Regions from separate parts of the Streptomyces sp. NPDC002324 genome, predicted to be linked through region 2. Evidence: predicted binding sites of a transcription regulator. Region 2 holds the regulator's gene; the other holds the start of a gene.

Region 1 (5,500 bases), on a different contig from region 2:
CGCCCGCGGGTCCGGTGGGGGCTGGTCGCGCCCCGGTTCCCCGCGCCCCTGCCTTTCGGCCCGAAGGGGCCGTAGGCCCTTCAGGGGCGCGGGGAACGGCGCGAGAAGTCCCACCGGACCCGCACCCGACGACGCACCCCACCCGTCACGCCGCCAGCGGCACCTCCACCCCCGCCGGGGTGAGCGCCAGCTCCAGCACCTGGCGGACGTCCGTGACCGCGTGGACGTCGAGCTTGTCGAGCACCTCGGCAGGCACGTCGTCGAGGTCGGCCTCGTTCCGCTTCGGGATGATGACGGTCGTCACGCCCGCCCGGTGCGCGGCGAGCAGCTTCTGCTTGACGCCGCCGATGGGCAGCACCCGCCCGGTCAGCGAGACCTCCCCGGTCATCGCCACGTCCGTGCGGACGAGCCGCCCGGACAGGAGCGAGGCGAGGGCCGTCGTCATGGTGATGCCGGCGCTCGGCCCGTCCTTGGGCACCGCCCCCGCCGGGAAGTGGATGTGCACGCCCCGGTCCTTGAGGTCGGCGACGGGCAGCTCCAGCTCCGCGCCGTGCGAGCGCAGGAAGGAGAGCGCGATCTGCGCCGACTCCTTCATCACGTCCCCCAGCTGGCCCGTGAGGGTCAGCCCCGCCGCGCCCGTCTCCGGGTCGGCGAGGGACGCCTCGACGTAGAGCACGTCGCCGCCCGCGCCGGTGACCGCGAGCCCGGTCGCGACACCCGGCACCGCCGTACGCCGCTCCGCCGGGTCCTGGGCCGACTCGGGCACGTGGTGCGGGCGCCCGATGAGCCCGCGCAGATCCTCGTCGGTGACGGTGAAGGGCAGCTCGCGCTGCCCCAGTTCGTGCTGGGCCGCGACCTTGCGCAGCAGCCGCGCCACGGACCGCTCCAGGTTGCGGACGCCCGCCTCGCGCGTGTACTCACCGGCCAGCCTGCGCAGCGCGCTCTCGTCGAGGACGACCTCGTCGGAGCCGAGGCCGGCCCGCTCCAGCTGACGGGGCAGCAGGTGGTCCCGGGCGATGACGACCTTCTCGTCCTCCGTGTACCCGTCCAGCCGGACCAGCTCCATGCGGTCGAGCAGCGCCTCGGGGATCGACTCCAGCACGTTGGCCGTGGCCAGGAAGACGACGTCGCTCAGGTCCAGCTCGACCTCCAGGTAGTGGTCCCGGAAGGTGTGGTTCTGCGCGGGGTCGAGGACTTCGAGCAGGGCCGCGGCCGGGTCGCCCCGGAAGTCGGAGCCCACCTTGTCGATCTCGTCGAGCAGGACGACGGGGTTCATGGACCCGGCTTCCTTGATGGCCCGCACGATCCGTCCGGGCAGCGCCCCGACGTACGTACGCCGGTGCCCGCGGATCTCCGCCTCGTCCCGGACGCCGCCGAGCGCGACGCGGACGAACTTGCGCCCCATCGCGTGGGCCACGGACTCGCCGAGGCTGGTCTTGCCGACACCGGGCGGTCCGACGAGCGCGAGCACTGCACCACCGCGCCGCCCGCCGACGACGCCCAGCCCCCGGTCCGCACGCCGCTTGCGCACGGCGAGGTACTCGGTGATGCGCTCCTTCACGTCCTGCAGACCGGCGTGCTCGGCGTCGAGCACCCGCTGGGCGCCCCGGATGTCGTACGCGTCCTCGGTGCGCTCGTTCCAGGGCAGTTCGAGCACGGTGTCGAGCCAGGTCCGGATCCAGCCGCCCTCGGGCGACTGGTCGCTGGACCGCTCCAGCTTGTCGACCTCCTTGAGCGCGGCCTCCCGTACCGTCTCCGGCAGGTCGGCGGCCTCGACACGCGCGCGGTAGTCGTCGGACTCCTCGCCGTCCTGTTCGCCGTTCAGCTCGCGCAGTTCCTTGCGCACGGCTTCGAGCTGGCGCCGCAGCAGGAACTCGCGCTGCTGCTTCTCGACGCCCTCCTGGACGTCCTTCGCGATGGTCTCGGCGACGTCCTGCTCGGCGAGGTGGTCCCGCAGCTGCTGGGTGGCGAGCTTCAGCCGGGCGACGGGGTCGCCGGTCTCCAGGAGCTGGATCTTCTGCTCGACGGTGAGGAAGGGCGAGTAACCGGAGTTGTCGGCGAGCGCGGAGACGTCGTCGATGGCCTGCACCCGGTCCACGACCTGCCAGGCGCCGCGCTTGCGGAGCCAGCTGGTGGCAAGTGCCTTGTACTCCTTGGCGAGTTCGGCGACCTGGCCGGGCAGCGGCTCCGGCACGCTCTCGTCGATGCTCGTCCCCTCGACCCACAGGGCGGCGCCGGGCCCGGTGGTGCCGGCCCCGATCCGGACCCGGCGGACCGCGCGGATGAGCGCGCCGGGGTCCCCGTCGGCCAGCCGTCCGACCTGCTCGACGGTCCCGAGCACACCGGTGGCCGCGTACGACCCGTCGATCCGCGGCACCAGCAGCACCTTCGGCTTCCCGGGCTCCGCCCGCGCCGCCGCCTGCGCGGCCTCCACCGCGGCCCGTACATCCGTGTCATTGAGGTCCAGCGGCACCACCATTCCCGGCAGCACGACCTCCCCGTCGAGCGGCAACACGGGCAGGGTGAGCGGTGCGGACGTCGAAGCCATGATCTCTCCCTCGGCAGTCAAGTTGAGCTATGCCGACTCAATGCACATGAGCCGAGGAATGTTCCCCGAGAGGCGGGGCGTTCGCTGTGGGCGATCAGCGCGGCGCCGGCGGCGGTCGGACCACGGGAACGCGTCGATGCCGGGCGGGGCCACGCACGACGCGACCGACCCGGGCTACGCGCCGCCGACCGTCGTGACCCCGGACCGCCCCGCACCGGCCTCCGGCAGACCCCGGCGACCCCGGTCAGTCGCCCCGGTCCGCCGCCCGCCTCCACCGCCGCACGACCGGCCACGTCGCCACCCCGATCGCCAGGGCAAGCAGATGTCCCCAGTTCGTCATCGGGTCCGTGAAGGCGACCAGGTCGTTCACCAGCATCCCGCCGAACATCAGCAGCGTCGGCCACCGCAGCCACGGTGACAGCAGCCCCGCCAGCGCGCCCGCGCTCGCCGCCACCCCGAAGCTGATGCCGTAGTCGAGGCGGTGGAGGGAGCTGCCGGGAAGGCGGCCGGCCAGGACGGCGAGGCCCACCGGAACCTCCGTGGCCAGGGTGGCGAGGACGTGGCCCAGCAGGAAGACCCCGGCCGTGCGCCACCCGCCGATCCGGCGTTCCAGCGCGGTCAGCACCAGCAGGAACCCCACGGCGTAGAAGGACGCGACCCCGCCCGCCACCCACAGCGCGCTCGCGAACAGTACGAGCGCCGGGGACCGCACCAGGTGGGCCACATCCGTGCTGGAGCCCTGGTGAAGCGCGTGCACCAGGGCGGGGCCCGCGTACTCGGCGACGATCGAGGTGACCACGAGGACGGAGGCGTAGAAGAAGGTGAAGGGCGTGCCGACGGGGGTGGGGAGCAGACGCCAGGGACGCGGGAGCCGGGAGCGCGGGAGCGGCAGGCGCGGGAGCGGGGCGTGCGGGAGCGGGGCGTGCGCGGGTTCTTCGCGCCCCGTGGACTCCGCGTCCCGTTCCGGCGTCCGGGCACGGTCGGCTGCCGCACCGGGCTGCCGCGGGATGCCGTCGAGAACAGGTTCGTGCACCGACGGGGGCACCTCGGCCCGCGCCACGCCCGCCCCGCTCGCCACGGGCTCCTCAGGCCCCACGGACGGCACGGACTGCACGGACCCCAAGGGCTCCGCGGACTTCAGGAACTCCACGGGCTTCACGGCCTCGGTGGCATCCAAAGCGAGGCGCTCCTTCCGGTTTCACCCCACCCTCGACGTTCCGATACGCCCCTGTCTGTGACCTCCGCCACCCTCGACCCGATTCACAGCGACTCGACAGCGGCGACGCCCCCGCACCCCGGCCCCACGCGCCCACGCGCCCTCGCGCCCTCGCGCCCACCAGCCCTACGACCGCTCCGCGCCGATGCCCCGTGACACCCGCTCCACGTACACCCGGAACCGCCCCGCCATGTCGAACCCCCGCGGATCCAGCACCCACTGGATCTGCAGCCCGTCCATCACGGCGGCCAACTCCTGCGCCACGGCCACGACATCCGTGCCGGCCCGCAGTTCACCGGAGGCCACCCCCCGCCGCAGCACCCCGCCCACGGTGTCCACGACCTCGGCGTACCGCCGGACGAAGTACGCGTGGGCGGGATGTTCGGGGTCACCCGCCTCCGCGGCCAGGACGTTGAACATCCGGGTGCGGCCCAACCGTGTGCCGTTGTACTCGGCGAGCTTCACGAGCGCCGCGAACATCTGGGACGCCGACTCGAACCGTCGGGAGAAGAACCGCTCCCGGTCGCTCTCGTCTATGCGCTCCAGCACCTGGACGAGCAGATCCTCCTTGCTGCGGAAGTGGTGCAGCAGCCCGCCCTGGGTGATCCCGACGTCCTTGGCGATCCGGGCGAGCGAGGCGGCGTGGAAGCCCCGTCGGGCGAAGTTCTCGACGGCGGCGTCCAGGATGCGCAGCCGCCGCTCGTCCCCGACCGCGTACGAGCCCCGCGCGCCGGACCCCTCCGGCCCGCCCCCGCCGGCCTCCGCCGACCCACCCTCGCCGGACCCCGCTGACCTCCGGTTCCGCACCATGGCCGTCACCCTAGCCCCCGCCCGGCCGCCCCCAGATCCCTCGCGGACCGCCGGTTACACGAGTAATCAACCTGTCTGTTCAAGCCATCTGCCGCGTGATGGTGGCCACTTGTCCAAAACCTAGTACCCACTCGGTTTTGCTGCTTCCCTGAACGGGCCTGCGCGGCGGCGCCGCCGCCCTCGTCCCCCAGGAGAGCCCATGGCCGTCACCCCGGACGCCGTCCCGCTCGGCGAGGCGACCACCCCGTCCCCCGGCCCGGCCGACCGGACCGAGAACGCTCCCGCCCGACTCGTGTTCGGCCTGGCCCTGGCCCAGTTCGGCACCTATCTCGCGGTCCTCACCCCTGTCATCGTCACCCTCGCCCTGCGCGTGAACCAGATCGTGCCGGAGGCGGACCGGGGTGCGGCCCTCGGCCGGGTGCTGTCCGTCGGCGCGCTGCTCGCCATGGTCGGCAACCCGGTGTTCGGCGCCCTGTCCGACCGTACGACCAGCCGTTTCGGCCGGCGCCGCCCCTGGCTGCTCGGCGGCATGGCGGCCGGGCTCGCCGGACTGCTGGTGGTCGCCCTCGGCACCGGCCTCACCACCCTGATGCTGGGCTGGGCACTCGCGCAGCTCGGCATCAACGCGACCCTCGCCGCGCTCACCTCGTGCGTGCCGGACCTGATCCCGGACCGGCAGCGGGCCAGGGTGTCCGGGATCGTCGGCATGACCCTGTCGCTGTCCCTGGTCGCCGGCGCGGGCCTCGCCCGGCTGTTCAGCGGCTCGCTCTTCCTGGCGTTCCTGGTGCCGGGGCTGATCGGGCTGGCCTGCGTCGGTCTCCTGGCCGTGGTCATCAAGGACCGCGACCGCCCGGCACGCGCCGGCGCGTTCGAGCCGTACGGCGTCAAGGAGTTCCTCCGCAGCTTCTGGGTGAATCCGCGCCGGC
Region 2 (5,500 bases):
TGGTCCATGACCCGCGACTTCGGCTCCGGCGGCCCCTTCGCGCTCTCCGTCTCCGGCCTGGACGGCATCCGTGTCTACCTCGACGGCAAGCGGAAGATCGACCTCTGGAAGAACGGCACGACGGCCGTCTCGAAGTCCGTCAACCTGACGGTCCCGCCCGGCAAACACACCCTGCGCGTCGACCACGTCCACTGGACCGGCTCCGCCAAGGTCAAGTTCACGTACACGCCCCGTACCTCGGCCGACGTCGACAAGGTCAAGCCGTTCGCCCCGGCCGGCCTGACGGCCGCCTACTCCGACACCACCCAGCAGACCGGGCTGAGCTGGCGGAAGAACGCCGAGGCGGACCTGGCCGGATACCGGGTGTACCGACGCGTGGCAGCCACCACCGCCACCGACTGGCAGATCCTGCGCACCCTGGGGGCCACCACCACCTCGTACACCGACACCCCTGCCGCCACCGGGGAGACGTACGAGTACCTGGTCCGGGCGTACGACAAGGCCGGCAACCGCTCCGCCGACACCTCGACCGCCTCCGTGACCAGTGTCGCCGTCACCACGCCGACCGGCCTCACCGCCACCGGCACCGACACCGGGATCCACCTGACCTGGGACGCCGTTCCCGGGGCAGTGAGGTACCGGGTGCTCCGGTCGCACTCCGCGATCGACGGGGGCACCAGCTGGCAGACCACTGGCAACTCCCTGACCGACACCGGTGTGACCCGCTCCGCCCGGCACGAGTACGGGATCGCGGCGATCGACGCGAGCGGCCGGGTCACCGCCTACAGCACGGCCAGGGCCGCCCGCCGGCTGGTGGCCGCACCCACCATCGGCAAGGCGTTCCCCCATGCCCGCGCGGTCACCGTGACCTGGGACGCGGACTCCAGAACCGGCGGCTCCTCCATGGGCTACCGCGTCTACCGCGCCACGGGCACGAGCGCCACATGGGTCGAGGTGACCGACCGCTGCCGCTGGACCGAGCGCGATCTCGCCGACGGCACCGACCAGTACCTGTGCACCGACTGGTCGGCGGCCACCAGGACCTCCTACCGCTACGCCGTCAGCGGCTACGACAGCAACGACAAGGAGGGCCTGCGCAGTGGTGAGGTGGCCGCCACCACCGGCAGCGACAAGCAGGCGCCCGCGGCTCCGGCGTCCGTGACCGCGACCGTCGAGGACTGGGGCACCACCCTGACCTGGTCGCAGGTGGCCGACGCCGATCTCGACGGGTACACCGTGTGGCGGGGCACGATCGCCGACGGCGTCTGCACGGACGCCGAACAGGTCGACCACACCCGCGTGACCGAGACGACGTGGCGGGACGTCGATGTCGCGGACGGTGAGAACCTCTGCTACGTCGTCCGCCCCGTCGACTTCGCCGAGAACCTCGGCGCGGGCACCACGGTCCAGGTCACCGAGCGCGATCTGCGGCCCACCGTGGACACGCCGGCCGGAGCCACGCACGCGGCCGACGCGTCGCTCTCCGCCATCGGCCATGTGCAGGTGCACGGCTGGTCGCCCGCGGGCACCGAGGACTACGCGTCCTTCCGGGCCGCTCGCTGGAACGCGCGTACCGCCACGTTCGACGCGCTGCCGGACTCCGACCCGCTCCTCGACGAGAACGTCCCGGCCGGCACCTCCCTGTGGTACCAGGTCGTCGGCGTCCACGCGGACGGGACCACCTCGCTGCCGGTACTGGTGAGCGTGGCCGTACCACCGGCCTCCTGACGGAACGCCACAAGGGCCCGGTCTCGCTTCGCACCGAGACCGGGCCCTTCACATGGCTTCCCCAGCCGCCCGTAGGGCCTGCCGCGCTGCCGCCTACTCCTTGGCCTTCTTCGGCCGCCACACCACCAACGCGCTGCTCTGCTGCATCTCCTGATACGGCACCAGGTCGCGCCGGTAGGAGGCATGGACCGCCGCCTCGCGCTGGCGCATGGTCGCGGCGGCGCCGTCGAGGGCGGCCTCCATCTCGGCGACCCTCGACTGGAGGGCCGCGACCTGGTTCTCCAGCTCGATGATGCGCTTGATGCCGGCCAGGTTGATGCCCTCGTCCTGCGACAACTGCTGGACCGTGCGCAGCAGTTCGATGTCGCGGGCCGAGTAGCGACGGCCGCGCCCGGCGGTGCGGTCCGGGGAGACCAGGCCGAGACGGTCGTACTGGCGCAGGGTCTGCGGGTGCAGACCGGAGAGCTGGGCGGCCACCGAGATGACGTACACCGGTGTCTCTTCCGTCAGCTCGTACGCCCTGCCCAACGGATTCTGCCTACGGCGGCCGTCCATCACATTCATGCTCCCTTCGCGGCCTGGAACAGCTCCGCCCGCGGGTCCTCGCCCGCGGTCGCCTCGCGATACGCCTCCAGGGCGTCACGAGCCTTCCCCGACAGGTCCTTCGGAACACTCACCTCGACGGTGATCAGCAGGTCCCCGCGGGTGCCGTCCTTGCGGAAGGCGCCCTTGCCCCGGGCCCGCATCGTACGGCCGTTGGGGGTGCCCGGAGGCAGTTTCAGGGTGACCGGCGGTCCGCCCAGGGTCGGGACCCGGACCTCGCCGCCCAGGGCCGCCTCCGGATACGTCACCGGGACGGTCACCGTGAGGTTGTCGTCCCTGCGGCCGAACACCGGGTGCGGGTCGACGTGCACGACGACGTACAAGTCGCCTGCCGGGCCGCCCCGTTCGCCGGGCGCGCCCTTGCCGCGCAGCCGGATCCGCTGGCCGTCGGAGACGCCCGCCGGGATCCTGACCTGCATGGTGCGGGACGACTTGGCGCGGCCCGACCCCTTGCAGATGTCGCAGGGGTCCTCGGCGATCAGGCCCCGGCCCTTGCAGTCGGGGCAGGGGTCGGTCAGGGAGAAGCCGCCGCCGGAGCCCCGCGCGACCTGGCCGGTGCCGACGCACGTCGGGCACACGCGGGGTGTGCCGTTGGCGTCGCCGGTGCCCGAACAGGCCTTGCAGGGCGACTGCGAGGACATCCGGAGCGGGACGGTCGCGCCCTCGATGGCCTCGGTGAAGCTCAGCGTGACCTCGGACTCGATGTCCTGGCCGCGCCGGGGCTGCACGCGCGTGGTGCCGGAGCTGCCCCGGTTGAAGAGGCCGCCGAAGACATCGCCGATGCCCCCGCCGAAGCCGCCCGCCTGCCCCCCGCCCTGGGCGCCGCCTCCGAAGAGGTCGCCCAGGTCGAAGTTGAACGAGCCGCCGCCCGCACCCGGCCCCGGGCGGAAGCCGCCGTTGCCGAAGAGGGCGCGGGCCTCGTCGTACTCCTTGCGCTTCTTGGGGTCACCGAGGATGTCGTTGGCCTCGGAGATCTCCTTGAAGCGCTCCTCGGCCCTGGTGTTCCCCTTGTTGGCGTCCGGGTGGAACTCGCGGGCGAGTTTGCGGTACGCCTTCTTGATCTCGGCCTCGGTGGCGTCCTTGGGGACGCCGAGGACCTTGTAGTAGTCCTTCTCGATGAAGTCCTTGGTACTCATCCGCGACGTCCCTCCTTCCGCTCAGCCTGCATGCCGCCTGCGTCAGCCCTCGTCCGGGCCACCGCTCTCCTTGTCGTCGGCACCGGAGGCACCGGAGGCGCCCTCGGACTCCTCGGCCTTGGCGGACTGCGCACCGGGCTGCGGTTCGGCCACGGCCACCCGCGCGGGGCGGATGGTGCGCTCGCCGATGCGATACCCCGGCTGGAGAATCGCCACGCACGTCGTCTCGGTGACGTCGGGCGCGTAACTGTGCATCAGGGCCTCGTGGATCGTCGGGTCGAAGGGCTCGCCCTCCTTGCCGAACTGCTGCAGGCCCATCTTCGCCGCGACCGTCTCCAGCGACTCGGCGACGGACTTGAAGCCGCCGACCAGCTCGCTGTGCTCCCGCGCGCGGCCGATGTCGTCGAGTACGGGCAGGAGTTCGGTCAGGAGGTTCGCGACGGCGATCTCCTTGACCGTGATCCGGTCGCGCTCGACCCGTCGGCGGTAGTTCTGGTACTCGGCCTGGAGGCGCTGGAGGTCCGCCGTGCGCTCACCGAGCGCCGTACGCACCTGGTCCAGCTGTGCCGTCAGACCGGCCACCTGGGCCGTCGCCGCCGCGTCCCCGGCCGGGGCCGCCCCCTCCTGGGGGGCGGCCTTCGGCTCGGCGTCGTCAGAGCCGGAGGGGACATCAGGCTGCTGCGGCTGAGCCGACTGCGGCTGCTGCTCGTCGAAGCCCGGGGTCTCCTCCGTCACGCGGCACCGTCCTTGCGCTCACGGTCCTCGTCGACGATCTCGGCGTCCACGACGTCGTCGTCGGCCTTGGCGTCACCGGCGCCCGCCTCGCCGCCCGCGGCCTGCGCGGCCTGCGCGTCGGCGTACAGGGCCTGGCCGAGCTTCTGCGAGACGGCGGCGACCTTCTCGGTGGCCGTGCGGATCTCGGCGGTGTCCTCACCCTTGAGGACTTCCTTCAGCTCGGCGACGGCGGCCTCGACCTCGGTCTTGATGTCGCCGGGGACCTTGTCCTCGTTGTCCTTGAGGAACTTCTCGGTCTGGTAGACGAGCTGCTCGCCCTGGTTGCGGCTCTCGGCGGCCTCGCGGCGGGCGTGGTCCTCCTCCGCGTACTTCTCGGCCTCCTGGCGCATCCGGTCGACCTCGTCCTTCGGCAGCGAGGAGCCGCCGGTGACGGTCATCTTCTGCTCCTTGCCCGTGCCCAGGTCCTTCGCGGTCACGTGCATGATGCCGTTGGCGTCGATGTCGAAGGCGACCTCGATCTGCGGGACACCGCGCGGGGCGGGCGGCAGACCGGTCAGCTCGAACATCCCGAGCTTCTTGTTGTACGCCGCGATCTCGCGCTCGCCCTGGTAGACCTGGATCTGCACGGACGGCTGGTTGTCCTCGGCGGTGGTGAAGATCTCGGACCGCTTGGTCGGGATCGTCGTGTTCCGCTCGATGAGCTTGGTCATGATGCCGCCCTTGGTCTCGATACCGAGGGACAGCGGGGTGACGTCGAGGAGCAGGACGTCCTTGACCTCACCCTTGAGGACACCGGCCTGGAGGGCGGCGCCGATGGCGACGACCTCGTCCGGGTTCACACCCTTGTTGGCCTCGTTGCCGCCGGTCAGCTCCTTGACCAGCTCGGCGACGGCGGGCATACGGGTGGAGCCGCCGACGAGAACGACGTGGTCGATCTCGGAGAGGGCGATCCCGGCGTCCTTGATGACGTTGTGGAACGGCGTCTTGCAGCGCTCCAGCAGGTCGGCCGTCAGCTGCTGGAACTGGGCCCGGGTGAGCTTCTCGTCCAGGTGCAGCGGGCCCTCGGCGGAGGCGGTGATGTAGGGCAGGTTGATCGAGGTCTCCGTGGAGGAGGACAGCTCGATCTTCGCCTTCTCGGCGGCCTCGCGCAGACGCTGCAGGGCCATCTTGTCCTTGGCGAGGTCCACGCCGTGGCCGGCGCGGAACTGCTGCACCAGGTAGTCGACGACACGCTGGTCCCAGTCGTCACCACCGAGGTGGTTGTCACCGTTGGTGGCCTTCACCTCGACGACGCCGTC

What was found. Region 2 encodes HspR, which represses chaperone genes until heat shock. Its sites were predicted from a motif close to TTGAGNNNNNNNNNCTCAA; they were not measured.
Region 1: a site for HspR is predicted at 2,571-2,589, ahead of lon (endopeptidase La). Genes of this name have one in related genera too.

Annotation. Positions count from the first base shown of each region.
Region 1 is NZ_JBSFCF010000011.1:165,150-170,649, forward strand. It holds gene lon (endopeptidase La) at 146-2,548, opposite strand; gene ACWCRJ_RS17505 (rhomboid-like protein) at 2,793-3,725, opposite strand; gene ACWCRJ_RS17510 (TetR/AcrR family transcriptional regulator) at 3,891-4,574, opposite strand; gene ACWCRJ_RS17515 (MFS transporter) at 4,774-5,500, shown strand, end outside.
Region 2 is NZ_JBSFCF010000009.1:221,589-227,088, forward strand. It holds gene ACWCRJ_RS15500 (fibronectin type III domain-containing protein) at 1-1,728, shown strand, start outside; gene ACWCRJ_RS15505 (heat shock protein transcriptional repressor HspR) at 1,822-2,283, opposite strand; gene dnaJ (molecular chaperone DnaJ) at 2,289-3,467, opposite strand; gene grpE (nucleotide exchange factor GrpE) at 3,510-4,202, opposite strand; gene dnaK (molecular chaperone DnaK) at 4,199-5,500, opposite strand, start outside.